DNA from 2 places in the Streptomyces sp. NPDC004658 genome. Region 2 is predicted to be linked to the other one. Evidence: riboswitches for the same ligand, from Rfam matches in the RefSeq annotation. Region 2 holds a riboswitch; the other holds the start of a gene.

Region 1 (14,503 bases), on a different contig from region 2:
CGGTGGTCATAGCGTGAGGGAAACGCCCGGTTACATTCCGAACCCGGAAGCTAAGCCTCACAGCGCCGATGGTACTGCAGGGGGGACCCTGTGGGAGAGTAGGACGCCGCCGAACTCCTTTTGAAGCTCCGGCTCTTGGGCACTGCCCAGGAGCCGGAGCTTTTTTGCGTTGAGGTAAGGTCAGGGGGCATCGTTGGTTCATTTCGCACAGGAGGCCCCCGGGTGGAGGTCCAGGAGACCCGCGTCCAGACAGACCGGGTCCTCACCATCCCCAACATCCTCAGCATGGCGCGGCTCGTCGGCGTACCCCTCTTCCTGTGGTTGATCCTCAGGCCGGAGTTCGGCGGGCCGCAGAGTGATGGCTGGGCCCTCCTCGTGCTGGCCTTCAGCGGGATCAGCGACTATCTCGACGGCAAGCTCGCCCGGCGCTGGAATCAGATCAGCAGCCTCGGCCGGCTTCTCGACCCCGCTGCCGACCGCCTCTACGTTCTTTCCACTCTCGTCGGGCTCACCTGGCGGGAGATCCTCCCGCTCTGGCTCACCGCCCTGCTGTTGGCCCGGGAACTGGTTCTCCTGGTGATGGTGGGCATCCTCCGCCGGCACGGATATCCGCCGCCGCAGGTGAACTTCCTGGGGAAGGCCGCGACCTTCAACTTGATGTACGCCTTCCCGCTCCTGCTGCTCAGTGACGGAAGTGGTTGGATCGCGTCACTCGCTGCTATTTTCGGATGGGCGTTCGCCGGATGGGGTACAACCCTCTATTGGTGGGCAGGAGTGCTCTACGTGGTACAAGTCCGCCGCTTGGTTCGCGCGGACGCCACGGCCGATTGAGCTCGGTGATTGTCCAGACCTGACGCCTCGATGGCCCGCGGTGGAAAAGTGCGGGACAATCTGGACGGGTGAAGTCGGCTAGACCGTCGTCTCTTGGAGGAGGACGCTTCCGACATGAAGGCCGTCGTGATGGCCGGGGGCGAAGGCACACGCCTGCGCCCCATGACCTCTAGCATGCCCAAGCCGCTCCTGCCCGTGGCCAACCGCCCGATCATGGAGCACGTGCTACGGCTGCTCAAAAGGCACGGGCTCACCGAGACCGTCGTCACCGTGCAGTTCCTGGCCTCGCTCGTCAAGAACTATTTCGGCGACGGCGAAGAGCTCGGCATGGAGCTCACGTATGCCAATGAGGAGAAGCCACTCGGTACCGCCGGAAGCGTCAAGAACGCCGAAGAGGCGTTGAAGGACGATGCCTTCCTCGTCATCTCCGGCGATGCCCTGACCGACTTCGACCTCACCGAGCTGATCAATTTCCACAAGGAGAAGGGCGCTCTGGTCACGGTCTGCCTGACCCGCGTGCCCAACCCGCTGGAGTTCGGCATCACCATCGTCGACGAGGAAGGCAAGGTCGAGCGCTTCCTGGAGAAGCCGACCTGGGGGCAGGTCTTCTCCGACACGGTGAACACGGGCATCTACGTCATGGAGCCCGAGGTCTTCAACTACGTCGAAGCCGATGTGCCCGTCGACTGGTCCGGCGACGTCTTCCCGCAGCTGATGAAGGAAGGCAAGCCGATCTACGGCTATGTCGCCGAGGGCTACTGGGAGGACGTCGGCACGCACGAGAGCTATGTGAAGGCGCAGGCGGACGTCCTCGAGGGCAAGGTCGACGTCGACATCGACGGCTTCGAGATCTCCCCGGGTGTCTGGGTGGCCGAGGGCGCCGAGGTGAGTCCCGACGCCGTGCTGCGCGGGCCGCTGTACATCGGCGACTACGCGAAGGTCGAGGCCGGCGCGGAGATCCGGGAGCACACCGTCGTCGGCTCCAACGTCGTCGTCAAGAGCGGTGCCTTCCTGCACAAGGCCGTCGTGCACGACAACGTGTACATCGGACAGCACAGCAATCTGCGCGGCTGCGTCGTCGGCAAGAACACCGACATCATGCGTGCGGCCCGGATCGAGGACGGCGCGGTCATCGGTGACGAGTGCCTGATCGGTGAGGAATCGATCGTTCAGGGCAACGTCCGCGTCTACCCGTTCAAGACCATCGAGGCCGGTGCCTTCGTCAACACCTCGGTGATCTGGGAGTCCCGGGGCCAGGCCCATCTGTTCGGCGCCCGCGGTGTCTCCGGCATCCTGAACGTGGAGATCACACCGGAGCTGGCGGTGCGGCTCGCCGGCGCCTACGCCACGACCCTGAAGAAGGGCTCCACCGTCACCACGGCCCGCGACCACTCCCGCGGTGCGCGGGCGCTCAAGCGGGCGGTGATCTCCGCGCTCCAGGCCAGCGCCATCGACGTACGCGACCTGGAGAACGTACCGCTGCCCGTGGCCCGGCAGCAGACCGCGCGGGGCAGCGCCGGCGGCATCATGATCCGGACCTCGCCCGGTGTGCCGGACTCGGTCGACATCATGTTCTTCGACGGGCAGGGCGCGGACCTCTCGCAGGGCAGCCAGCGCAAGCTGGACCGGGTGTTCGCGCGCCAGGAGTACCGGCGTGCGTTCCCCGGCGAGATCGGTGACCTGTACTTCCCGGCCAGCGTCTTCGACTCGTACACCGGATCGCTGCTGCGGAACGTCGACACGACCGGGATAGCGGAGTCCGGCCTGAAGGTGGTCGTGGACGCCTCCAACGGCAGTGCCGGGCTCGTGCTGCCCAGCCTGCTCGGCAAGCTCGGTGTGGACTCGCTGACCATCAACCCCGGTCTTGACGAGTCCCGGCCCACCGAGACGGCCGAGATGCGGCGGAAGGGGCTGGTGCGGCTCGGGGAGATCGTGGCGTCCTCGGGTGCCGCGTTCGGTGTGCGGTTCGACCCCGTCGGGGAGCGGCTGTCGCTCGTGGACGAGAAGGGCCGGATCATCGAGGACGACCGGGCGCTGCTGGTCATGCTGGACCTGGTGGCCGCCGAGCGGCGCAGCGGACGGGTGGCGCTGCCGGTCACCACGACCCGGATCGCCGAGCAGGTGGCCGCGTACCACGGCACCCAGGTCGAGTGGACGACCACCTCGCCCGACGACCTCACGCGCGTGGGGCGCGAGGAGGGCACCATCTTCGGTGGTGACGGAAAGGGCGGTTTCATCGTCCCCGAGTTCAGCGGTGTGTACGACGGCACGGCCGCCTTCGTACGCCTCATCGGGCTCGTGGCGCGGACGCAGCTCACGCTGAGCCAGATCGACGCGCGGATCCCGCGGGCGCACGTCCTCAAGCGCGACCTGGCGACGCCGTGGGCCGTCAAGGGCCTGGTGATGCGACGGGTGGTCGAGGCGGCAGGAGATCGCTTTGTCGACACGATCGACGGTGTGCGGGTCGTGGAGACCGACGGGCGCTGGGTGATGGTGCTGCCCGACCCGGCCGAGGCGGTCACCCACCTGTGGGCGGAGGGGCCGGACGACGCCTCCGCGCAGGCCCTGCTGGACGAGTGGTCCGCGGTCGTGGACAGCGCCGGCCGGTGACCGCGGGCCGCTGAGAACGGCCAGAACCACTGCACGCGTGCGTGCCGGACAAGTGTCCCCAAGGGGGCCTGTCCGGCACGCCGGTGGGCCCGTTCGGAGGTACCGGTCGCGACATGCGACGATGTGCGGCATGCCGCAGCAACCCCCCGTTCGGAGCAGCCCCACGCGGCCGCAGCGCCCGGACGCCTCCATGTCGTTGATCACCAACGTCATGGACCACAGCCTCGACGACGGGTACGCCGAGGCCGCCGCCCGGAGGAAGTCCGAGGGCGAGGGCGGCCTGCCGAAGACGCTCCGGGCCAAGCTGGGCCTGGCCGCCGGTCTCGTCCTCGCGGCGCTCGTCGTGACCGTGGGCGCGGCACAGGCGCGCGTGGCGGCGCCCGTGGTGGCCAAGGAACGCCAGGAGCTGATCGACCGCGTCGACAGCGAGACCGCGGACGCGGACAAGCTCGAAAGGACCGTCGACACGCTGCGCGACGACGTCAGCGCGCGTCAGCGGGCGGCTCTGAGGTCGAGCGGAGGCAGCGCCGAGGCGGACCTGGTGGGTCTGCTGTCAGGTGCCACCGCGGTGCACGGTCCCGGGGTGAAGCTCGTCGTGAACGACGCCAAGGAGGCGAGCGGCGGCGGGGACGGTTCCAACCCGCGGGAGACGTCGGGCTTCTCCGACACCGGCCGGGTGCGGGACCGCGACATGCAGCGCGTCGTCAACGGGCTGTGGGCCTCCGGGGCCGAGGCGATCTCCGTCAACGGGCAGCGGCTGACCGCCCTGTCCGCGATCAGGGCCGCGGGTGACGCGATACTGGTCGACAACAGGCCGCTGGTGCCGCCGTACACGGTGCTGGCGGTGGGGGACGGGGAGAGGCTGAGCACCGCTTTCCAGAACAGCGCCGACGGCCTGTATCTGCACGCTCTGGAGGAGAACTACGGCATCCGCGCCACCATCTCCGCGGAGGGCGACGTCCGCCTGCCTGCCGCACCGAGTGTGATCGTACGTACAGCACAGCCGAAGTCAGAGAACACCGAGAAGGGCACATCGTGATCGCCGTACTGGGCCTCGTCGTGGGAGTCGTGGCCGGCCTGTTGGTCCGGCCCGAGGTTCCGGCGGTCGTCGAGCCTTATCTGCCGATCGCCGTCGTCGCGGCGCTGGACGCCGTGTTCGGTGGTCTGCGGGCCATGCTCGACGGGATCTTCGACGACAAGGTCTTCGTGGTGTCGTTCCTGTCGAACGTGGTCGTCGCCGCCCTCATCGTGTTCCTCGGCGACAAGTTGGGCGTGGGCGCGCAGCTGTCCACGGGTGTCGTCGTGGTGCTGGGCATCCGTATCTTCTCCAACGCCGCGGCGATCCGGCGGCACGTGTTCCGGGCGTGACACCGATGAGCGAGCAGAACGAGAGCAACGACAGCAACAACGGCAACGGGGGGAACGGTCAGCCGGAGAACCGGCTGCGCAGGGAGCTGCCGGCGGAGGTGCCCGTTCCCGCGCCCGAGGCAGGGCCGTCGGACCCAGGGGAGTCCGCGCAGCCGCTGACGGGCCGACAGCGCCTCGTCAAGGGGCTGTGGCCGCCGCGCTTCACGCGTGCCCAACTCATCGTGGCGGTGCTGCTCTTCGGCCTCGGCTTCGGCCTGGCCGTGCAGGTGGCGTCCAACAGCGACACCGACAGCGCGCTGCGCGGAGCCCGCCAGGAAGATCTTGTACGCATCCTCGATGAACTGGATTCGCGTACTCAGCGTCTTCAGGACGAGAAGCAGGGACTCGAAAAGCAGCGTCAGGAGCTCCAGAGCAGCTCCGACCAGGCCGCTGAGGCGCGCCGGCAGACCGCCGAGAAGGAGAGGCAACTCGGCATCCTGGCGGGCACCGTGGCGGCGCAGGGTCCCGGCATCACCATGACGATCGAGGACACGAAGGGGACGGTCCAGGCGGACATGCTGCTCGACGCGATCCAGGAGTTGCGCGCGGCCGGTGCGGAGGCGATCCAGGTCAACGGGGTCCGGGTGGTCGCCGGCACCTACTTCACCGACGCCGGCAAGAGTGTGAGCGTCGACGGGAACAAGATCACCGCCCCCTATCGTTTCAAGGTCATCGGCAAGCCCCAGGACCTCGAGCCCGCGCTGAACATTCCTGGAGGCGTGGTGCAGACTCTGGAGAAGGAGCAGGCCACGGTGACCGTCGAGCGGTCGGACAAGATCGTCGTGGATGCCTTGCGACAGGCGAAGCGGCCTGACTACGCTCGGTCGTCCTCCCAGTGAACCGCCGGTGCATGGGGGCCGTCCGGCAGGGGCATGAGGTTGCGGGGGGTCGGCGCACCGAAGGGGTGGTGCGTGGTGGAAACTGTCTGGTGGTTACGGACGTTGTGAGAATGTCCGGCTCGGCCGGTGTAGGCAATCAGGTTTCGTCCTGCCCCACGGGCGGGTCTGTTTCGGTCAAGGGGAATCGCCCGTGAAGTTGTTTGCGAAGTTGTTCGGCAAGAGCGCACGAGAGGGCAGCGACAACGCGACCGCTCGTCATCGCGCACAGCCTGACGCGGAGGGCCAGCGCCCGCTGTTCCGAGACCAGGTCGCTGGTCCGGGCGGTGACATTTCGGGAGGTCAGGGCGCGGCGTCAGTTGACCCTGCCCAGTCCGGCGGCATAGGTTTCGGGCAACCGTCAACCTCAGGTACGGGTGGAGGGTTCGCCCCCGGCCCGTACGCGTCCAACGCCCCGGCGGGGCAGCCGCGGCAGGAGGATCCGTCGATGTCGGTCCTGGTATGTACGAGGTGCGGTAACCGGAACGCGGAGAACGCCCGGTTCTGCTCCAACTGCGGGGCGCCGCTGCGTCCCGGGTTGACGCCGGAGCGGGCCTCCGAGACGACGTCCACCATCTCGATCTCGGGCCTGGAGGCCTACGACTCCGAGGTGACCGGGCAGTCGCCGCTGCCCATGCTCTCCCCGGAGGCGCAGGCCGCGGTGGACGCCCTGCCGATGGGCTCGGCGCTGCTGGTGGTGCGCCGGGGGCCGAACTCGGGCAGCCGCTTCCTGCTGGACAGCGACCTGACCACGGCCGGCCGTCATCCGCAGAGCGACATCTTCCTGGACGACGTGACCGTCTCCCGGCGCCACGTGGAGTTCCGGCGCTCTCCGGACGGCTCCTTCACGGTGGCCGACGTGGGCAGCCTGAACGGCACGTACGTCAACCGGGAGCGCATCGACCAGGTCGCCCTGTCGAACGGTGACGAGGTGCAGATCGGCAAGTACCGGCTGGTGTTCTACGCGAGCCGGCAGGGCATCTGACCCGCCCCCGGACTGAGGTCCGGGGGGACCACCCCCAGGGAAGGTCCATGCTTCAAACACCGAGCGGCGGTGCCGGAAGCGGTACCGCCGCCAGGGACAGTGGGCTGATGAGCATCGGCACGGTGCTGAACGTGCTGCGCGACGAGTTCCCCGAAGTCACCATCTCCAAGATCCGCTTCCTGGAGTCGGAGGGGCTCATCGAGCCGCAGCGGACCCCGTCGGGGTACCGCAAGTTCAGCGCCGGGGACGTCGAGCGCCTCGGTCACGTCCTGCGGATGCAGCGGGACCACTACCTGCCGCTCAAGGTGATCCGCGAGCATCTGGACGCCATGGAGCGGGGTGAGGCCGTCCCGCTGCCCGTGGTCGGCCGTCAGCGCTCCGGGGAGGACCCGCCCGCGCGCGTGGAGGGGCCCACGGTGGCCCGGGTCGGCAGGGCCGAGCTGCTGGCCGCCGCGGACATCGACGAGGGCGACCTGAAGGAGTGGGAGTCCTACGGGCTCATCGCTCCGCTGGAGGACGGGTCGTACGAGGCCGAGGCCGTCACCGTGGCCTCGCTCATCGCCGAACTGGGCCGGTTCGGCATCGAGCCTCGCCACCTTCGGGTGATGAAGGCCGCCGCCGACCGTGAGGCGGGCCTGGTCGACCAGGTGGTGGCCCCGCTCAAGCGCCACCGCAACCCGCAGACCAGGGCACATGCCGAGGCCCGTACGAAGGAGCTGGCGGCCCTCACGGTGAAGCTGCACGCGGCCCTGGTGAAGACCGCTCTCGGCGTGCGGCTGCCCTGAGAACGACGGGGATCCGGCGGGCCGTGGAGCGGCCGGATCGGGCACCTGTTCCCGGCCCGACTACCCAAACGTCCCGGGCACGGCCTAGGGTTGCTGTGTGAACGAGCTCGATGTCGTAGGTGTCCGGGTCGAAATGCCCTCCAACCAACCGATCGTGCTCCTGCGCGAAGTGGGAGGCGACCGTTACCTCCCCATCTGGATCGGGCCGGGGGAGGCGACGGCGATCGCCTTCGCCCAGCAGGGCATGGCCCCCGCGCGACCGCTGACCCACGACCTGTTCAAGGACGTGCTGGAGGCCGTCGGCCAGGAGCTGACCGAAGTGCGCATCACCGATCTGCGGGAAGGTGTCTTCTACGCGGAGCTGGTGTTCGCCAGCGGGGTGGAGGTCAGCGCCCGCCCCTCCGATGCCATAGCGCTCGCCCTGCGCACCGGAACGCCGATCTACGGCAGTGACACGGTGCTGGACGACGCGGGTATCGCCATTCCGGACGAGCAGGAGGACGAGGTGGAGAAGTTCCGCGAGTTCCTCGACCAGATCTCGCCCGAGGACTTCGGCACCAGCAGCCAGTGAGAACCGGGGCCGACCCGCCGGCCCCGGGTACCACCCCGGGGCGACACGGCGGTCTCGCGTGGCCCGCGCCCCGGCAATTGCCTCCGGCCCGTGAGAGCGTCCTACGGCCCCCCGCCAGCGCATTCGGCTAGCCTTTCCCCGCGGTGGGACACGGGAAACCACTCCTTGGGTGATTATCACTCGGCGTGCCGAGTGTGGCGATCGTTGACGCACCCCTGGTGACTGCCTACCGTCGAGAAGGCAGGTCAAGGACGGAGGTCGGCGTGAGAACCAGCGGCGACGGTACGGCTGGGGGTGCCCCCGGACGCGGTTTCGGGGAGAGCGGTCCGTACTCGCCCCCGAGCTCGCGACCGCGCTCAGGCGGGGTACATGCCCATCCCGGCGGCGCGGTGGAGCACGCTCCGCAGCTGCCGACGGCGGTGCCGAACGGCGGAGGGGTGGCGTCCATGACGTCCGAGGAGATCGGCTACCGGGGGCCCACGGCCTGCGCGGCTGCCGGCATCACCTACCGGCAGCTCGACTACTGGGCCCGCACCGGTCTGGTCGAGCCCAGCGTCCGGCCCGCCTACGGGTCGGGCACCCAGCGTCTGTACAGCTTCCGGGACGTCGTCGTCCTGAAGATCGTGAAGCGGTTCCTGGACACCGGGGTGTCCCTGCAGAACATCCGCACGGCCGTGCAGCACCTCCGGGAACGCGGTTTCCGCGACCTGGAGCGGATGACTCTGATGAGCGACGGCGCCACCGTGTACGAGTGCACCTCGCCGGACGAGGTCCACGCCCTGCTCCAGGGCGGTCAGGGCATCTTCGGGATCGCCGTCGGCGTGGTGTGGCGGGACGTGGAAAGCGCCCTCTCCCAGCTGCACGGCGAGCGCATCGACACCGGCGAGACCCTCGTCGGTCACAACCCCGCGGACGAACTGGCGCGCCGCCGCAACCGGGCGGTCTGACCGCCGGCCGCTGACCGGGGCGCTCCGGCAGCACCGCGTTGTCAGTGGCGTGGTGCAGCATCGGAGATGTGAGAAACGCGCCCACGATCCTGCATCTCGACATGGATGCCTTCTTCGCCTCGGTGGAGCAGGCGTCCAAGCCGAGCCTGCGCGGGAAAGCGGTGGTCGTGGGCGGGCTCGGCCCGCGCGGCGTGGTCGCCACCGCGTCGTACGAGGCACGGGTGTTCGGGGTGCGTTCGGCGATGCCGATGGCACAGGCGCGCCGGCTGGTTCCGAACGCCGCCTATCTGGTGCCGCGCTTCGCCCTGTACCGGGCGATCAGCGAGCAGGTGATGACGCTGCTGCGGGAGCTGTCACCGCTGGTCGAGCCGCTGAGCCTGGACGAGGCGTTCGTGGACCTGGAGGCCGGGGGAGCGGCCTGGGACGAGGAGTCGGCGCGGCGGGCCGGGGAGAAGCTGCGCGCGGACATCCGGGCGGTCACCGGACTCACCGGATCGGTGGGGCTCGCCGCCTCCAAGATGCTCGCGAAGATCGCCTCCGAGCAGGCGAAGCCGGACGGCCTGACGCTGATCGAGCCGGGCACGGAGCGGGCGCTGCTGGCGCCGATGCCCGTGCGCACCCTGCCCGGGGTGGGACCGGCCACCGGCGACCATCTGCGCCGGGCCGGGATCACCACGGTGGAGGAACTGGCGGAGGCCGGCGAGGACGAGCTGGTCCGGCTGCTCGGCAAGGCGCACGGGCAGGCGCTGTACGCCATGGCCCTGGCCCGGGACGAGCGGCCGGTGGTGGCCGAGCGGGAAGCGAAGTCGGTGTCGGTGGAGGACACCTACGACGTGGACATCCACGACCGGCTGCGGGTCGGTATGGAGGTGCGGCGGCTGGCCGACCGGTGTGTGCAGCGGTTGCGCGGGGCCGGGCTGTCCGGGCGGACCATCGTGCTGAAGGTGCGGCGGTACGACTTCTCCACGCTCACCCGCTCGGAGACGCTCAGGGGGCCCACGGACGACCCCGTCGTCATCCGCGAGGCGGCGGCGCGGTTGCTGGACTCCGTGGACACCACGGGCGGGGTGCGGCTGCTCGGGGTGGGGGTGTCCGGGCTCGCCGACTACACGCAGGAGGACCTGTTCGCGCAGGCGATGCCCGTGCCTGCGGCGGAGGAGCCGGAGAGGGGCGCGGTGGAGGCTGTCGTGGAGCGGGCGGAGCCCGTCGAGCGGCAGTGGCGTGCCGGGCAGGACGTGCGGCATGCGGAGTACGGGCACGGGTGGGTACAGGGGAGCGGGCTGGGGCGGGTGACCGTGCGGTTCGAGACACCGCAGTCCCCGCCGGGACGGGTGCGGACGTTCCTCGTCGACGATCCTGCCTTGGCGTCCGCTGATCCGTTGCCGCTGGTCCCGGACTCCTCCCACCCGCCCGCCTGTCCCGGTCCGCCGGACGGCGGCCCGCACGGGGCTGCGCCCCGGGCCCCGGAAGACCGTGCGGATCAGGCCTCCTCCGACCCCGCCAGCTTGCCGAAGTCGTGGTCCGGGACCTTGGGGGGTGAGGCCACGTCGAGGCCGTAGTGGTGGTAGAGCTGGAGTTCCTGCTCGGGGGAGAGGTGGCGGCCCACGCCGAAGTCGGGGGCGTCCTTGATCAGAGCACGGTCGAAGGGGACGTGCAGGGTGCCGTCGACGAGTTCGCTGGGCTCCAGGGGCACGAAGGCGTCCCGGGAGAACAGGCCAGTGCGTATGGCCGCCCATTCGGGCACGCTGGTCGCGTCGTCCAGGTACACCTCGTCGATGGTGCCGATCTTGGCGCCATTGCGGTCGAACGCCTTGCGGCCGATCAGGTTGCGTGGATCGATGTCGGTCTGCACGGTCCCTCTCCCTCCACGTGGTCGCAACTCATCCGTAAGCACTACAAAAGAGCACAATCAAGGAGGCGGCCACTCGAAGGCCCCGGTGTTGCCCTCGCTGGTAGGCTGACAGCGGCTGCTGACCCCGTGCGGGAGAGTCCTCCGACCACCTCGGAGGCGCCGAAGGAGCAAATCCTCCCCGGAATCTCTCAGGCTCACGTACCGCACGGACGAGGTCACTCTGGAAAGCAGGGCGGATGTCGACGGCTTCCGCCCTCACCGACGGGGAAAGCCGGCGCCCACGGGCGTCCGGTGAAGCTCTCAGGTCGAGATGACAGAGGGGGAGGCCGTCGGGGTACCCGCGCCGTGGTGCCCCTCGCAGGTCGCGTCAGACCAGGAGGCCTCCGCAATGACCGCCCATCGCATTCCGCTCTCCGAACTCGAAGCGGGCACCCCGTTCGAGCAGCGCCACATCGGGCCCGACCACGAGGCGCGGGCCAAGATGCTCGCGCAGGTCGGGTACGGCTCGCTCGACGAGCTGACCGCCGCCGCGGTCCCGGATGTGATCAAGAACGCCGACGCCCTGGACCTGCCGGGCGCCCGCACCGAGGCCGAGGTGCTCGCCGAGCTGCGTTCGCTCGCCGACCGCAACCAGGTGCTCGGCTCGATGATCGGCCTGGGCTACTACGGCACCTTCACGCCGCCCGTCATCCTGCGCAACGTCATGGAGAACCCCGCCTGGTACACGGCCTACACGCCCTACCAGCCGGAGATCTCGCAGGGCCGCCTGGAGGCCCTGCTGAACTTCCAGACGATGGTCGCCGACCTGACCGGCCTGCCCACCTCCGGCGCCTCCCTGCTGGACGAGGGCACCGCCGCCGCCGAGGCCATGGCGCTGTCCCGGCGCATGGGCAAGAACAAGAAGGGCCTGTTCCTGGTCGACGCGGACGCGCTGCCGCAGACCATCGCCGTGATCGAGACCCGCGCCGAGCCGACCGGCGTCGAGGTCGTCGTCGCCGACCTCAGCGACGGCATCCCGGCCGGCATCGCCGAGCGCGAGATCAACGGCGTGCTGATCCAGTACCCGGGCGCCTCCGGTGCCGTACGGGACATCAAGCCGGTCATCGACCAGGCGCACGAGCTGGGCGCCCTCGTCACGGTCGCCGCCGACCTGCTCGCGCTGACCCTGCTGACCTCGCCGGGCGAGCTGGGCGCGGACATCGCCGTCGGCACGACCCAGCGCTTCGGTGTGCCGATGGGCTTCGGCGGGCCGCACGCCGGCTACATGGCCGTCCACGAGAAGTTCGCGCGCAGCCTCCCCGGCCGGCTCGTCGGCGTCTCCGTCGACACCGACGGCAACAAGGCCTACCGCCTGGCGCTGCAGACCCGTGAGCAGCACATCCGCCGCGAGAAGGCCACCAGCAACATCTGCACCGCGCAGGTGCTGCTCGCCGTGATGGCCGGCATGTACGCCGTCTACCACGGTCCGGAGGGCCTGCAGACCATCGCCCGGCGCACGCACCGGTACGCCACCATCCTCGCCGAGGGCCTGAAGGCCGGTGGCGTGGAGATCGTCCACGGCGCCTACTTCGACACCGTCACCGCGCGCGTGCCCGGCAAGGCCGCCGCGATCGTCGCCGCCGCCCGGGACAACGGGGTGAACCTGCGTCTCGTCGACGCCGACCACGTCTCGGCGGCCTGCGACGAGACCACCAACCGGGCCCAGCTGGCCGCCGTCTTCGCCGCCTTCGGCGTCGAGGGCGACATCGAGGCGCTGGACGAGAGCGCCGAGGACACCCTGCCCGAGTCGCTGCTGCGCACCGACGCCTACCTCACCCACCCCGTTTTCCACCAGCACCGCTCCGAGACCGCGATGCTGCGCTACCTGCGCAGGCTGGCCGACCGCGACTACGCGCTCGACCGCGGCATGATCCCGCTGGGCTCCTGCACCATGAAGCTCAACGCGACCACGGAGATGGAGCCGGTCACCTGGCCCGAGTTCGGGCAGCTGCACCCCTTCGCGCCCGCCGAGCAGGCCGAGGGCTACCTCACGCTCATCCACGAGCTGGAGGACCGCCTCGCCGAGGTCACCGGCTACGACAAGGTCTCCCTCCAGCCGAACGCCGGCTCGCAGGGTGAGCTGGCCGGTCTGCTGGCCGTCCGCGGCTACCACCGCGCCAACGGCGACGAGCAGCGGACCGTCTGCCTCATCCCGTCCTCCGCGCACGGCACCAACGCGGCCAGCGCCGTCATGGCCGGCATGAAGGTCGTCGTCGTCAGGACCGCCGAGGACGGCGAGATCGACGTCGAGGACCTGCGCGCCAAGATCGAGCAGTACCGCGACGAGCTGGCGGTGCTGATGATCACCTACCCCTCCACGCACGGTGTGTTCGAGGAGCACGTCGCCGACATCTGCGCCCAGGTCCACGAGGCGGGCGGCCAGGTGTACGTCGACGGCGCCAACCTCAACGCGCTCGTCGGCCTCGCCAAGCCCGGCCACTTCGGCGGCGACGTCTCCCACCTGAACCTCCACAAGACGTTCTGCATCCCGCACGGCGGCGGCGGTCCGGGCGTCGGCCCGGTCGCGGTCCGCTCGCACCTGGCGCCGTACCTGCCGAACCACCCGCTCCAGCCGGAGGCCGGCCCGGAGACGGGCGTCGGCCCGATCTCGGCCGCCCCGTGGGGCAGCGCGGGCATCCTGCCGATCTCGTGGGCGTACGTCCGTCTGATGGGCGGCGAGGGCCTCAAGCGCGCCACGCAGGTCGCGGTGCTCTCCGCGAACTACATCGCCAAGCGTCTGGAGCCGCACTACCCGGTGCTCTACACCGGCCCCGGCGGCCTCGTCGCGCACGAGTGCATCATCGACCTGCGCCCGATCACCAAGGCGACCGGCGTGAGCGTGGACGACGTCGCCAAGCGTCTGATCGACTACGGCTTCCACGCGCCGACCATGTCCTTCCCGGTGGCCGGCACGCTGATGATCGAGCCGACCGAGTCGGAGGACATCACCGAGCTGGACCGTTTCTGCGATGCGATGATCGCCATCCGCGCGGAGATCGAGAAGGTCGGCTCCGGCGCGTGGCCCGCGGAGGACAACCCGCTGCGGAACGCCCCGCACACCGCCGCCGCGCTCGGCGGTGAGTGGACGCACGCCTACAGCCGCGAGGAGGCCGTCTTCCCGGCCGGCGTCTCGGCCGCCGACAAGTACTGGCCGCCGGTGCGCCGCATCGACCAGGCCTACGGCGACCGCAACCTGGTGTGCTCCTGCCCGCCGCTGGACGCCTACGAGGACTGAGCGAGCCGCTGCCGAAGGCCCCGCCCGGGTTCCGGGCGGGGCCTTCGGGCTCTCCTACGCCGTCGCCAGCGCGACCTCGGTGGCCTTGATCAGGGCGACGACGTCGGAGCCCACGAACAGGCCGAGGTCCTCGACCGCGTCCTTCGTGATCGCGGCGGTGAGTTCGCCGCCCTCCACGGCGACCCGGACGGTGGCCATGACCTGGCCGAGCGAGAGCCGGGTGACCGTGCCCCGCAGCTGGTTGCGGATCGACACCCCCGCGATCCGGTTGGCGGCGAGGGAGACCTCCGTCGCCTTCACCAGGGCGGTCACCGGGGAGCCCGGGGCGAGTCCCAGCTGCTCGACGGCTTCCAGGGTGACGGCCGC
Region 2 (14,503 bases):
TTGTCGTTGAAGCCGACCTTCATCTCGACCTTGACGACGATCGGCGGGTGGTCGGGGTGGAGCTGGTTCCAGGCGGCCATGTTGTCCAGGCAGCCGCCGAGGTCCTGGTTGCGGTTCTTGCTGTACAGCTCGCCCGGGGTCTTCGCCGCCTCGCAGTTGTTGTCGTTGCCCAGCGGGTTGCTGTGGCTGACCCGCCAGCGGTGGCTGATGCTGTCGACGTAGACGTCCAGCTCCAGCAGCGAGGCGCCGGAGTCCAACGCCTGGGCGAAGTAGGTGTACTTGGCCTTGTCGTACGCGTTGTGCGTGCCGATGGCGGTCGTCTCGGAGAACTTCGGCGACGCCGCGTGGGCGTTGCCCGGCATCACCGCCAGCAGGGCGGCGGCTCCCACGAGCGTCGCCGGCCGTCTCAATCCGCGCATGCGCCAACTTCCCTTGGTAGACGGAGAATTGGCGGCAGCGTAGAGGGGTGTGGTTATCGTGCGGTAGCCCCGTGGGGAACATCCGCCGCAGGGGCGGGCCGAGGCTCCTGATCCGGCCGGTCCGGCGGATCGAGGCTTGGCAAGCGCTTGGCATGCGCATGCTCATCAGGGGTGAAGCGGCGCGGCCCACCCAGGCCCGGCGCCCACCCTCCCGTTTCCTCCACCCCACAAGGAGACATGGTGCTACGACTGCGAAGACTCCCCCTGGCAGGCCTCGCGCTGGTCACGGCCGTCGCGGGCCTCGCCGCCCTGCCCGCGAGCGCCGAAGCGGCCTCCCCGCACCCCCGTACGGCGGCGGCCTCGGCCCCCGCCCTGACCGCGGCCGCGCCCGACATCGACGTCACCAGAATCCAGGCGCACCTCACCGAACTGGGCGCCATAGCGAGCCGCAACGGCGGCAACCGCAGATCCACCGGCCAGGGCTACCGCGACTCGGTCGCCTACGTGAAGGGAAAGCTCCAGGCGGCCGGCTACACCGTCACCGAACAGGCCTGCACCTCCGGCTGCACCAGTGGCGCCGGACCCAACCTGATCGCCGAGTGGCCCTACGGCGACGCGTCGAAGGTGTACATGTTCGGCTCCCACCTGGACAGCGTCTCCGCCGGACCCGGCATCAACGACAACGGCTCCGGCAGCGCCACCCTGCTGGAGGTCGCGCTGAAGCTCGCCGAGACCCGCCCCTCGATGGCGGCCCGCGTCCGCTTCGGCTGGTGGACGGACGAGGAGGCCGGCCTCAACGGCTCGGACTTCTACGTCCGTTCCCTGACCTCCGCCCAGCGCTCGGCGATCAAGGCGTACTACAACTTCGACATGGTCGCCTCGCCCAACGGCGGTTACTTCATCAACCACCTGAACTCCACCGCCGCGGCGCCGATGAAGGCGTACTGGGACTCGCTGAACCTCCAGCCGGAGGAGAACACCGAGGGCGCGGGCCGCTCCGACGACTACTCCTTCGAGGCCTACTCCATCCCGACCTCCGGCTACGCCATGGGCGCGAGCGCCCGCAAGACCTCGGCGCAGGCGGCCAAGTGGGGCGGCACGGCGGGCGCCGCCTACGACGGCTGCTACCACTCCTCGTGCGACACCACCGGCAACATCAACGCCACCGGCCTGAACCGCAGCGCCGACGGTGTCGCCTACACGCTGTGGAAGCAGGCGGTCTCCGACACCGCCCCGGCGAACGACTTCTCGGTCTCGGCGAGCCCCGCCACGGGCAGCGCCGACCCGGGCACCTCCCTGACCACCACGGTGTCCACGGCCACCACCAGCGGCTCGGCGCAGACGGTGACCCTGTCCGCCTCGGGCGCCCCCTCCGGCGTCACCGTCGCCTTCAGCCCGGCCTCGGTGACCTCGGGCGCCTCCTCGACCGCGACGGTCACCGTCGGCTCCTCCGTACCGCCCGGCACGTACAACCTCACGATCACCGGCACCGGCACCACCACGCACACCGCGCCGTACACCCTGACCGTCAAGGGCGCGGGCGGCTGCACCGCGGCACAGGTGCTCTCCAACGGCGGTTTCGAGAGCGGCACCGCGCCGTGGACCGGTGACACCGGCGCGATCGGCGCGTTCAGCGGCCAGACCGCCCACTCCGGCACGCGGTACGCCTGGCTGGCGGGCTACGGCTACGCGGCCACCGACACCATCAGCCAGACGGTGACCGTGCCGTCCGGCTGCACCAGGGCCACCCTGAAGTACTGGCTGCACATCGACACCGACGAGTCGGGCACGACGGCGTACGACACCTTCCAGGTCAAGGTCGACGGAACCGCGAAGCAGACGTACTCCAACGTCGACGCGGCCACGGGTTACACCGAGCGCACCCTGGACCTGAGCCCGTACCTCGGCCGGCAGATCACGCTCGGCTTCACCGCCACCGAGGACTCCGGTCTCCAGACCAGCTTCGTCGTCGACGACGCCACCCTGACGACCGGCTGACCCGCCCGCCAGACGGCGAGGGGAGGCGGATTCCCGGAATCCGCCTCCCCTCCGCCCCGGCCCTCACGTGAGCCGGTCCGGCCGGGCTAGCACTCGATGATGTTCACCGCGAGCCCGCCCCGGGCCGTCTCCTTGTACTTCACGCTCATGTCCGCGCCGGTGTCCTTCATCGTCTTGATGACCTTGTCCAGGGACACCTTGTGGGAGCCGTCGCCGCGCATCGCCATCTTCGCGGCCGTGACGGCCTTCACCGCGGCCATGCCGTTGCGCTCGATGCACGGGATCTGGACCAGACCGCCGACCGGGTCGCAGGTCAGGCCGAGGTTGTGCTCCATGCCGATCTCGGCCGCGTTCTCCACCTGCTCGGGGGAGCCGCCGAGCACCTCGGCGAGCGCGCCCGCCGCCATGGAGCAGGCGGAGCCCACCTCGCCCTGGCAGCCGACCTCGGCGCCGGAGATGGAGGCGTTCTCCTTGAAGAGCATGCCGATCGCGCCCGCGGCCAGCAGGAACCGCACGACGCCGTCCTCGTCGGCGCCCGGCACGAAGTTGATGTAGTAGTGCAGGACCGCCGGGATGATGCCGGCCGCGCCGTTCGTCGGGGCGGTGACGACCCGGCCGCCCGCCGCGTTCTCCTCGTTCACCGCCATCGCGTAGAGCGTGATCCACTCCATGGCGTGCGCCAGCGGGTCGCCCTCGGCGCGCAGCTGGCGGGCCGAGACGGCCGCGCGGCGGCGGACCTTCAGACCGCCCGGCAGGATGCCCTCGCGGGACATGCCGCGCTCCACGCACGCCCGCATCACCCGCCAGATCTCCAGCAGGCCCGCGCGGATCTCCTCCTCGGAGCGCCAGGCCCGCTCGTTCTCCAGCATCAGCGAGGAGATCGACAGGCCGGTCTCCTTGGTCAGGCGCAGCAGCTCGTCGCCCGTGCGGAAGGGGTACTTCAGGACCGTGTCGTCGAGCTTGATCCGGTCCGCGCCCACCGCGTCCTCGTCGACGACGAAGCCGCCGCCCACCGAGTAGTACGTCTTGGTGAGCAGCTCCTCGCCGTCGGCGTCGTAGGCCCACAGCGTCATGCCGTTGGCGTGGTACGGCAGGGCCTTGCGGCGGTGCAGCACGAGGTCCCGGTCGAAGTCGAAGGCGATCTCGTGCTCGCCCAGCAGCCGGATCCGCCCCTGGGCCTTGATGGCCTCCACGCGCGCGTCCGCCGTCTCCACGTCCACCGTGCGCGGCGAGTCGCCGGTCAGGCCGAGCAGGACGGCCTTCGGGGTGCCGTGGCCGTGGCCGGTCGCGCCGAGGGAGCCGTACAGCTCCGTGCGGACGGCGGCGGCCCGCTCCAGGAGGCCTTCGTTGCGCAGGCGGCGGGCGAACATCCGCGCCGCGCGCATCGGGCCGACCGTGTGGGAGCTGGACGGGCCGATGCCGATCGAGAACAGGTCGAAGACCGAGATGGCCACGGTCACTCCTCAAGACAGCAGGGGGGTGGCGGGGCACCCTCCTCACGGGTGCCCCACCGGGGACTTACTTGTTCAGGCCCGGGTACAGCGGGTGCTTGTCGGCGAGCGCCTTCACGCGCGCCTTCAGGGCCTCGGCGTCGTAGGACGGCTTCAGCGCCTCGGCGATCACGTCCGCGACCTCGGCGAAGTCCTCGGCCGTGAAGCCGCGGGTCGCCAGGGCCGGCGTACCGATGCGCAGACCCGAGGTGACCATCGGCGGGCGCGGGTCGTTCGGGACGGCGTTGCGGTTGACCGTGATGCCGACCTCGTGGAGCCGGTCCTCGGCCTGCTGCCCGTCCAGCTCGGACGCGCGCAGGTCCACCAGGATCAGATGCACGTCCGTGCCGCCGGACAGCACGTTCACGCCGGCCTCGCGGGCGTCCGGGGCCGTCAGGCGCTCGGCGAGGATGCGGGCACCCTCCACCGTACGACGCTGGCGCTCCTTGAAGTCCTCCGAGGCCGCGACCTTGAAGGACACCGCCTTGGCCGCGATCACGTGCTCCAGCGGGCCGCCCTGGAAGCCCGGGAAGACGGAGGAGTTCAGCTTCTTCGCGAAGTCCTTCCTGGCCAGGATGATGCCGCCGCGGGGGCCGCCCAGCGTCTTGTGGGTGGTGGAGGTGACCACGTCGGCGTACGGCACGGGGTTGGCGTGCAGACCGGCCGCGACCAGGCCCGCGAAGTGCGCCATGTCGACCCACAGGTACGCGCCGGCCTCGTCGGCGATCCGGCGGAACTCGGCGAAGTCCAGCTGCCGCGGGTACGCCGACCAGCCCGCGATGATCACCTTGGGGCGGTGCTCCTTGGCGAGCCGCTCCACCTCGGCCATGTCCACCAGGCCGGTCTCGGCGTCCACGTGGTAGGCGACCACGTCGAACTGCTTGCCGGAGAAGTTCAGCCGCATCCCGTGGGTCAGGTGGCCGCCGTGCGCCAGGTCCAGGCCGAGGATGGTGTCCCCGGGCTGGGCCAGCGCGAACAGGGCCGCCTGGTTCGCGGAGGCGCCGGAGTGGGGCTGCACGTTGGCGTACTCGGCGCCGAACAGCTCCTTGACCCGGTCGATGGCGATCTGCTCGGCGACGTCGACGTGCTCGCAGCCTCCGTAGTACCGCCGGCCCGGGTAGCCCTCGGCGTACTTGTTGGTCAGGACCGAGCCCTGCGCCTCCATCACCGCGAGCGGCGCGAAGTTCTCGGAGGCGATCATCTCCAGGGTCGACTGCTGGCGGACCAGCTCGGCGTCGACCGCGGCGGCGATCTCCGGGTCCAGCTCGTGCAGGGGCGTGTTCAGGACAGTCATACGGCTACGACTCCTCAGCCGGCGGAAAAGGCGGTGTACTCGTCGGCGGAGAGCAGGTCGGCCGGCTCCTCCGCGACGCGTACCTTGAACAGCCAGCCACCCTCGAAGGGGGCGGAGTTCACCAGCGACGGGTCGTTGACGACGTCCTCGTTGACCTCGGTGACCTCACCGGTGACCGGCGAGTACAGGTCGGACACCGACTTCGTCGACTCCAGCTCGCCGCAGGTCTCGCCCGCGGACACCGTGGAGCCGACCTCGGGGAGCTGGACGAAGACGACGTCACCGAGCGCGTTGGCCGCGTGCTCCGTGATGCCGACCGTCGCGACGCCGTCCTCGGCGGCCGACAGCCACTCGTGCTCCTTGCTGTAGCGCAGCTGCTGGGGGTTGCTCATGGCCTGAATTCTCCTGTACACGCGAGGGTGCTGATGACGGGGGGACTACGGAAACCGCTGGTGAGCGGGCGAATGTGCGCAGCGTCACGCCTCGGCCACGGGACCGGGGACCCGGGAGGCGCGACCGCGCCCAGTGTCTACTTCTGGCGCTTGTAGAACGGCAGCGCCACGACCTGGTACGGCTCGTGGGTGCCCCGGATGTCCACGCCGACGCCCTCGGTGCCCGGCGCCGCGTGCGCCGCGTCGACGTAGGCCATGGCGATCGGCTTGCCCAGGGTGGGGGAGGGGGCACCGGAGGTGACCTCGCCGATCACCTCGCCGCCGGCGACGACGGCGTACCCGGCGCGCGGCACCCGGCGGCCCTCGGCGACCAGGCCGACCAGGACCCGCGGCGGGTTCTGCTCGGCGCGGGCGGCGGCCTCGGCGAGCGCCTCGCGCCCGACGAAGTCGCCCTCCTTCCCGAACTTGACCACGCGGCCGAGCCCGGCGTCGAACGGGGTGAGGGAGGTGGTCAGCTCGTGCCCGTACAGCGGCATGCCCGCCTCCAGGCGCAGCGTGTCCCGGCAGGACAGCCCGCACGGGACCAGTCCGGCGCCCTCGCCCGCCTTGGTCAGCGCCTGCCACAGCTCGACGGCGTGCTCGGGCTTCACGAACAGCTCGAAGCCGTCCTCGCCGGTGTAGCCCGTGCGGGCGATCAGCGCGGGGACGCCGGCGACCGTGCCGGGCAGGCCGGCGTAGTACTTCAGGCCGTCGAGGTCGGCGTCGGTGAGGGACTTCAGGATCCCGGGGGACTCCGGGCCCTGCACGGCGATCAGCGCGTACGCGTCCCGGTCGTCGCGGACCTCGGCGTCGAAGCCCTCGGCGCGCTCGGTCAGCGCGTCCAGCACCACCTGGGCGTTGGAGGCGTTGGCCACGACCATGTACTCGGTCTCGGCGAGCCGGTAGACGATCAGGTCGTCCAGGATGCCGCCGTCGGCCTGGCAGATCATCGTGTACCGGGCGCGGCCGACGCCGACGGAGGCGATGTCGCCGACCAGGGCGTGGTTCAGGAACGCGGCGGCCTGGTCGCCGGTGACGGTGATCTCGCCCATGTGGGAGAGGTCGAAGAGACCGGCCCTGGTCCGCACGGCGAGGTGCTCGTCGCGCTCGGAGCCGTAGCGCAGGGGCATGTCCCAGCCGGCGAAGTCGGTCATCGTCGCACCGAGCGCGCGATGCACGGCATCGAGCGCGGTGTGGCGGAGTTCAGTGCTGCTCATCGGACGGTCGTCTCCCAAGGCGAGCGGACAGGCGAGGAACGTTCCTCCCCATCTGTCATCGGAACCTGAGAGGTTCGCCGCGACCGCCACAGGGACGATCACGGCTTGCACCTTGGGTGGAGCCACTGACACAGCGGCCCGCTTTTCAGATGTGCCTCGCCCGCGCGGTAACGGGGCCTGAGAGATTCAAGGGAGGGACTTGCTCCTTCGGCGTCCCAGCCCGGGGCTGGGAACTCTCCCGCGCGGATTCAAGCGGCCGGTATGCAGTTGGCGGGCACATCATTGCACGCCGCACCCCGCCCATCCAGAGCGCGCTCCTTGTGACCGACCTGTGGCAGAACGCACACGAAGCTCCTACCCTTGCCCATTACCTTCTCTTTACATAGAGCGGGCATGGGGATGACCGAGCCCACTGGGGAGGACGATCACGGTGAACAGGACATCGGCCTACGCCACCGACGCCGGCATCGCGGTGCCGGGACAGCCCTCCGCCCTGGCCCGCGAGCGCCGCGCGGACCGCCCCGCCCCGGTCGTCCGCGACCTGCGCGACCGCGCGGGCCGCAGCCCGCACGCCCTGCTCTTCGGCCCCCGCGACCTGGTGGTCATCACCGGTCTGCCCGGCAGCGGCAAGTCCACCCTGATGCACCGCGCGGTCACCGGTCACCGTGTCGACTCCCAGGACACCCGCGACCGCTGGGACGCCCGCGTCCCCCGCCTCGTCCCCTACGCGCTCTACCGCCCCCTGGTCCGCCTCGCCCACTACGCCGGACTGCGCCGCGCCCTGCGCACCGGCGAGGGCGTCGTCGTGCACGACTGCGGCACCCAGCCCTGGGTGCGCGCCTGGCTGGCCCGCGAGGCCCGGCGCCGCGGCGCCACCCTGCACCTGCTCCTCCTCGACGTCACCCCCGAGACGGCCCGGGCGGGCCAGCGCGAACGCGGCCGGGGCGTCTCCCGCTACGCCTTCCGCCGCCACCGCCGTACGACCGCCCGGCTGCTGTGCGCGGTGGAGAGGGGGGAGCTGCCCGCCGGCTGCGGCGCGGCGGTGCTGCTGGACCGGGACGCGGCGGACGTCCTGAGCAGCGTCGGGTTCGCACGGTGAGGCACTGTCACAGCCACCCGCTAGCCTTCTTGCTCCCAGCAGTGGTTCCCAGCAGGCGGTAGGCAGATGGACTTCCCGGCGGACATCCCAGCGGACTTCCCGGCACAGGCGCACCCCCACTCGCACGGCGGTTGGCCCGGCAACGAGCTGGAGGAGGTGCTGTCGGCCTCCCTCGGCATCCCCTCGGCGGGCGGCCGGATCATCGAGGTCCTCGGCCGGAGCTTTCTGTGGATACCGCTGCCCAACGGCGGGGGCCCGCACAGCGGCCCGCTGGACCTGCCGACGACGGAGATCGACGGCCAGGTGTACGTCCCGGTGTTCAGCTCCGAGGAGCAGCTGCGCCAGGTCGCCGGTTCCCACATGTCGTACACCATCGCCCCCGCCGTGGAGTTCGCGCGTGGCCTGCCGCCGCAGGCGGGCATCGCGGTGAACCCGGGCGGTGTCGTCGGCATCCCGCTGCCGCCCGACGCCGTCGCCGAGCTGTGCCGCGCCGGCCGCACCCCGCTCGACGGGCCGGGCACCGGCGGCCGGGTCCGCCTCTTCGAGCCCGACTGGCAGGACGACCCGGTCGACTTCCTCTCCGCGGCCTCCGCCGAGTTCGCGGGCACCGGCGTGGTCCTCACCGCCCGTCGCTGCCTGGCCGCGATCGAGACGGCCGACCCGGTGCTGTTCGTGGGCGTGGAACTCTCCCAGTGGGAGGGGGACGTCCGGAACCTGCCCCTGGACGCCCTCGGCCGGGCCCTCGGCACGGTCCCGGTCAAGTGGCCGGTCAACCTGATCCTCATGGACGTGGCCGAGGACCCGGTCTCCGACTGGCTGAAGACGAACGTCCGGCCCTTCTACCAGTACGGCCACTGACGCACCGAAGGGGCGCGGGGAACTGCGCGACCAGCCGCAGACGACCCGCGCCCGCGCACGAACCCGAAGCCCCGAGCTGCCAGGCGCTTAAGCTGTCTCCAAACGAGGGGCAAACGAAGAAGGGCCGGTACACCAGGTGAGCGCGAGCCACAGCGGCAGCGTCGAGCACATGCTGCGCCAGGTCACCCCCGGACGCTACGACGCCTACGAGGCCCTGCTCCGCGCCCTCGCCACGCCCTCCTCCGGCCAGATCTGGATGCTCCTGTGGCACGGCCAGGCCGGCTCCCCGGACGCCCAGTACGGGGACATGGAGGTGGACGGCTGCCACTACGCCCCGTGCGTCACCTCCGCCCAGGAGCTGTCGGCCAGCGGCTGGAACCGTTCGTACGAAGTGGTCGACGGCCTCGACGTGGCCCGCACCCTCTACCCCGACCACTACGGCCTCTGGCTCAACCCGCACGCCCCGGGCGGCGGCGTCGGCATCCCCTGGCTGGATCTGCGCCGCATCGCCACCGGCCTGGACCGCCAGCCCGCCGGCCCGCTCCGCCTGTCGGAGCCCGGCATCGAGATCCCCCAGTTCTACGCCCTGCTGGCGCAGAACGCCCACCGCACCCCCGCGCTGCGCTCGCTGCGCCGCGCCTGGGTGCAGCCCGCGCTCGGGGCGCCGTATCTCGTCATCGGCCTGGACGTGTACGAGACCTCGCCCGCCGCGGTCGACTCGGTGCGCGCGATGATGCAGCAGTCCATCGGCGCGGTCCCGGAGGGGCTGCCGGTGTCGACGGTCGTGATGACCGACGACTACGACCCGGTGGTGATGTGGATGCGGGCCAACGCGCGCCCCTTCTACGACCGCGAGGCGCACGCCCCCGCACCGCAGCCCCAGCTCCAGGCGCCGGTCCCGCCGCAGGCCCCGGCCGGCGGATACGGCTACCCACCGGTGCACGGCGGTTACTGACAACCAAGCGGAGCGATACGGATCTTGAGTCCGGGTCACAGAATTTACATGGTCGACACACTTCTTCGCGCGTAGACATCGCCCGAACGCCCTGAATCGCGTGGATTCACCGATCTGTCCCAACTGACCCGCGTCCGATGCCCGTTACCCACTGATCGGATAACGGAATCCCCTGGACTGCATCACGGTTGCGCATACTTTCGCCGTCAGCTCTGGCGGGTGATCGCAAAGACGCTGAAGACTCCCGACTCAGACATGAGGTCGAGACCTCATGCTCGATGGCAAGTCGACAAAGCCGCAATCCGCGGCAGGCGCAGGCCGGTCACCACCGGCGAGAGGGGTCGCTCACCGTGACCGCACCGATCGAGACCACCGGGGCGGCAGCCGAGGCACAGCCGGAGGCTGTGCTGGAGGGTGCCGGTAAGGGGCAGATCGAGGGTCGTTCCCTGGGCCAGATCGCCTGGACCCGGTTCAAGAAGGACAAGGTCGCCGTCGCGGGCGGCGTCATCGTGATCCTGCTGATCCTTCTCGCGATCCTCTCCCGCCCCATCCAGGCCCTCTTCGGCCTCGACCCCAACGCCTTCCACCAGGACCTGATCACGCCCGACACCTCGCTGCCCAAGGGCGGCTGGGGCGGCATGAGCCTCGACCACCCGCTCGGCGTGGACCCCAAGTTCGGCCGTGACATCGCCACCCGCATCCTGGAGGGCTCCTGGGTGTCGCTGGTGGTGGCGTTCGGCGCGACCGTGCTGTCCAACGTCATCGGCGCGATCATGGGTGTCGTCGCGGGCTACTACGGCGGGCGGGTCGACTCGGTCATCAGCCGGCTGATGGACACGTTCCTCGCCTTCCCCCTCCTGCTCTTCGCGATCGCCATCTCCGCCACCCTCCAGGGCGGCGCGTTCGGTCTCAACGGGCTGCCGCTCCACCTGAGCGTGCTGATCTTCGTCATCGGCTTCTTCAACTGGCCCTACCTGGGCCGGATCGTGCGAGGCCAGACCCTCGCCCTGCGCGAGCGCGAGTTCGTGGACGCCTCCCGGGGCATGGGCGCCAAGGCCCCGTACATCCTGTTCCGGGAGCTGATGCCCAACCTGGTCGGCCCGATCATCGTCTACTCGACGCTGCTCATCCCGACCAACATCCTCTTCGAGGCGTCCCTGAGCTTCCTCGGCGTCGGCATCCAGCCCCCGCAGGCGTCCTGGGGCGGCATGCTCCGTGAGGCGGTCACCTACTACAAGGTCGACCCCCAGTACATGATCGTCCCCGGTCTCGCCATCTTCGTGACCGTCCTGGCCTTCAACCTGCTCGGTGACGGTCTCCGCGATGCTCTCGACCCGCGCAGCCGCTGACGCCTGCCGCGGAGAGCCCGAAAAGTTTCCAACAATGGAGGGGAAAGCGCCCATCATGCGAAGGTCAGCGCTGGCCGCGATCGCGGCCATCGGCTCCGCCAGCCTGCTTCTTGCGGGTTGCAGCAAGGCCGATGACAACAAGAACGAGAACGGCAACACCAAGTCGGCCGGTGCCAACGCCGCGACCAAGGGCATCGTGAACGTGTCCGACAAGAAGGGCGGCACGGTCACCTACGAGATGTCCGACGTGCCGGACTCCTTCGACCCGGGCAACACGTACTACGCCTACATGTACAACCTCAGCCGGCTGTACGCCCGCCCGCTGATGACCTTCAAGCCGGGTGCCGGCCAGGAGGGCAACACCCTGGTCCCGGACCTCGCCGCGAGCAAGGGCGTCCCGAGCGACGGCGGCAAGACCTGGACGTACAAGCTGCGTTCGGGCCTGAAGTACGAGGACGGCTCGCCGATCACCTCGAAGGACGTCAAGTACGCCGTCGAGCGCTCCAACTTCGCGCGCGACGTGCTCTCCCTCGGCCCGAACTACTTCCAGCAGTTCCTGGCCGGCGGCGACAAGTACAAGGGCCCGTACAAGGACAAGAGCGACAAGGGCCTGTCCTCCATCGCGACGCCGGACGACACCACGATCGTCTTCCACCTGAAGCAGGCCTTCCAGGAGTTCGACTACCTGGTCGCCGCTCCGCAGACGGCCCCGGTGCCCAAGGCGAAGGACACCGGCGTCGACTACGTCAAGCACATCGTGTCCTCCGGCTCCTACAAGTTCCAGAGCTACGACGACGGCAAGCAGGCCGTCCTCGTCCGCAACGAGAACTGGGACCCGAAGACCGACCCGCTGCGCAAGCAGCTGCCGGACAAGATCGTCGTCAACCTGAAGGTCAACCCGGAGAAGATCGACCAGGACGTCATGGCGGGCGACGCCATCGACCTGGCCGGCACCGGTGTCCAGGCCTCGACCCAGGCCGACGTGCTCACCGACCCCGCCAAGAAGGCCAACACGGACAACACCTACGGTGGCCGCCTGGTCTACATGGCGATCAACACCAAGGTGAAGCCGTTCGACAAGGTCGAGTGCCGCAAGGCCGTCCAGTACGCGATCGACAAGGTCTCGGTGCAGACCGCCGAGGGCGGCCCGATCCGCGGTGACGTGGCCACCACCGTCCTGCCCCCGGACATCCCGGGCTACAGCAAGGCCGACGTCTACGCCACCCCCGGCAACAAGGGTGACGTCGCCAAGGCCAAGGAGCAGCTGAAGGCCTGCGGCAAGACCTCGATCTCGACGAACATCACGGCCCGCTCGGACCGTCCGCAGGAGATCGACGCCGCCACGGCGATCATCAACTCGCTGAAGAAGGTCGGCATCAACGCCACCCTCAAGCAGTACCCGTCCGGCAAGTACTTCACCGACTACGCGGGTGTGCCGAAGTTCACCGAGAAGCAGAACATCGGCCTGATCATGATGCAGTGGGGTGCCGACTGGCCCTCCGGCTACGGCTTCCTGCAGCAGATCCTGAACGGCAAGGCGATCAGCCAGTCCGGCAACACCAACCTGTCGCAGTACAACAACAAGGACGTCAACGCGCTGCTGGGCAAGGCGATCGGCACGCAGGACACCAACGAGCGCAACAGCCTCTACACGCAGATCGACAAGAAGACCATGGACGACGCCGTCCTGGTCCCGCTGACCTACTTCAAGGTCCTCCTGGGCCGCCCGCAGAGCTACACCAACCTGGTTTCCACGGCGGCCTTCAGCGGTCAGTACGACTACCTCAACATCGGCGTCGCGTCGAAGTAGCAGCCCCGGAAGGCAGGTGAAGGCATTGGTGCCCGCGGGCTTCGCGGCCCGCGGGCACCAGCGCCGGTCCCCGTGATCTCGTACATCCTCCGCCGGACGGTCGCGGCAGTGATCCTGCTGCTGGTCGTCTCCGCGGTCACCTTTGCCATCTTCTTCCTGCTGCCACGGCTCGCCGGCCAGACAGCGGATCAGCTGGCGCAGCAGTACATCGGCAAGAGCCCGTCGAAGGCGGACATCGCCGCGGTCAAGCACAATCTCGGTCTGGACCAGCCGGTCTACGTCCAGTACTGGCACTTCATCAAGGGGATCGTGGCCGGTGCCGACTACAACATCGGTCCCACCACGGTGCACTGCGACGCCCCGTGCTTCGGCTACTCCTTCAAGACCCACGAGGCGGTCTGGCCGCAGCTGACCAGCCGGATGCCGGTGACGATCTCGCTGGCCGTCGGTGCCGCCGTGCTGTGGGTGCTGTCGGGCGTGGCGATCGGTGTCGTCTCGGCGCTGAAGCCCCGTTCCTTCTTCGACCGCGCCTTCATGGGTGTCGCGCTCGCCGGTGTATCGCTCCCCATGTTCTTCACGGGCAACCTGGCGCTCCTGCTCTTCACCTACCAGTGGCCGATCTTCGGCACGACCTACGTCCCGTTCACCGAGAACCCCTCGCAGTGGGCCAACACCCTCTTCCCGGCGTGGTGTTCGCTCGCACTCCTGTACTCCGCCATCTACGCCCGGCTCACCCGCTCGGGCATGCTGGAGACGATGAACGAGGACTTCATCCGCACGGCCCGCGCCAAGGGCCTGCGCGAGCGCAACGTCGTGGTCCGGCACGGACTGCGCGCTGCCCTCACCCCGATCATCACCGTGTTCGGCATGGACCTCGGTCTGCTGCTCGGCGGCGCCCTGATCACCGAGTACGTCTTCTCGCTGCACGGCATCGGCGAGTACGCGGTGAAGGCCATCACCGACAACGACCTGCCCCCCATCCTCGGCGTGACCCTGCTCGCCGCCTTCTTCGTCGTGATCGCAAATCTTGTGGTGGACGTGCTCTACGCCGCCGCCGACCCGCGGGTGAGGCTCTCGTGACCGAACTCTCCAAGACCGGCGCCGCGGTGGGCGAGCCCACCGACTCCGGCAAGGCTCCCGAAGCCTTCCTGGAGGTCCGCGACCTCAAGGTGCACTTCCCGACCGACGACGGCCTGGTCAAGTCCGTCGACGGGCTCAGCTTCTCGCTGGAGAAGGGCAAGACCCTCGCCATCGTCGGCGAGTCCGGCTCCGGCAAGTCCGTCACCTCGCAGGCCATCATGGGCCTGCACCGGCTCGGCACCCGCGGCAAGAACGTGCGGATGTCCGGCGAGATCTGGCTGGACGGCAAGGAACTGGTCTCCGCCGCCCCGGACGAGGTGCGCAAGCTCCGCGGCCGCGAGATGGCGATGATCTTCCAGGACCCGCTGTCCGCGATGCACCCCTACTACAAGGTCGGCGACCAGATCGTCGAGGCCTACCGGGTGCACCACGACGTCAGCAAGAAGGTCGCCCGCGCGCGGGCCATCGAGATGCTCGACCGGGTCGGCATCCCGGAGCCGGCC

What was found. A riboswitch is a leader RNA that binds a small molecule or an ion and turns the genes downstream of it on or off. The one in region 2 is predicted to bind glycine.
Region 1: it holds a riboswitch for glycine, as region 2 does, so the genes downstream of both, gcvP (aminomethyl-transferring glycine dehydrogenase) here and gcvT (glycine cleavage system aminomethyltransferase GcvT) in region 2, are expected to answer to the same signal.

Annotation. Positions count from the first base shown of each region.
Region 1 is NZ_JBEXKG010000094.1:16,249-30,751, reverse strand. Features, by position in the region: rRNA gene rrf (5S ribosomal RNA) at 1-115, shown strand, start outside; gene ABZV94_RS27055 (CDP-alcohol phosphatidyltransferase family protein) at 223-831, shown strand; gene ABZV94_RS27050 (mannose-1-phosphate guanyltransferase) at 946-3,441, shown strand; gene ABZV94_RS27045 (DUF881 domain-containing protein) at 3,572-4,480, shown strand; gene ABZV94_RS27040 (small basic family protein) at 4,477-4,809, shown strand; gene ABZV94_RS27035 (DUF881 domain-containing protein) at 4,815-5,687, shown strand; gene ABZV94_RS27030 (FHA domain-containing protein) at 5,878-6,708, shown strand; gene ABZV94_RS27025 (MerR family transcriptional regulator) at 6,756-7,493, shown strand; gene ABZV94_RS27020 (bifunctional nuclease family protein) at 7,591-8,064, shown strand; gene ABZV94_RS27015 (MerR family transcriptional regulator) at 8,328-9,011, shown strand; gene ABZV94_RS27010 (DNA polymerase IV) at 9,080-10,570, shown strand; gene ABZV94_RS27005 (PRC-barrel domain-containing protein) at 10,492-10,863, opposite strand; glycine riboswitch at 10,983-11,077, shown strand; gene gcvP (aminomethyl-transferring glycine dehydrogenase) at 11,252-14,137, shown strand; gene ABZV94_RS26995 (TOBE domain-containing protein) at 14,192-14,503, opposite strand, start outside.
Region 2 is NZ_JBEXKG010000026.1:33,264-47,766, reverse strand. Features, by position in the region: gene ABZV94_RS12635 (phosphatidylinositol-specific phospholipase C domain-containing protein) at 1-419, opposite strand, end outside; gene ABZV94_RS12630 (M28 family peptidase) at 657-2,417, shown strand; gene ABZV94_RS12625 (L-serine ammonia-lyase) at 2,504-3,871, opposite strand; gene glyA (serine hydroxymethyltransferase) at 3,936-5,201, opposite strand; gene gcvH (glycine cleavage system protein GcvH) at 5,216-5,593, opposite strand; gene gcvT (glycine cleavage system aminomethyltransferase GcvT) at 5,731-6,849, opposite strand; glycine riboswitch at 7,005-7,100, opposite strand; gene ABZV94_RS12605 (AAA family ATPase) at 7,280-7,948, shown strand; gene ABZV94_RS12600 (enhanced serine sensitivity protein SseB) at 8,015-8,806, shown strand; gene ABZV94_RS12595 (enhanced serine sensitivity protein SseB C-terminal domain-containing protein) at 8,943-9,761, shown strand; gene ABZV94_RS12590 (ABC transporter permease) at 10,112-11,110, shown strand; gene ABZV94_RS12585 (ABC transporter substrate-binding protein) at 11,145-12,920, shown strand; gene ABZV94_RS12580 (ABC transporter permease) at 12,993-14,000, shown strand; gene ABZV94_RS12575 (ABC transporter ATP-binding protein) at 13,997-14,503, shown strand, end outside.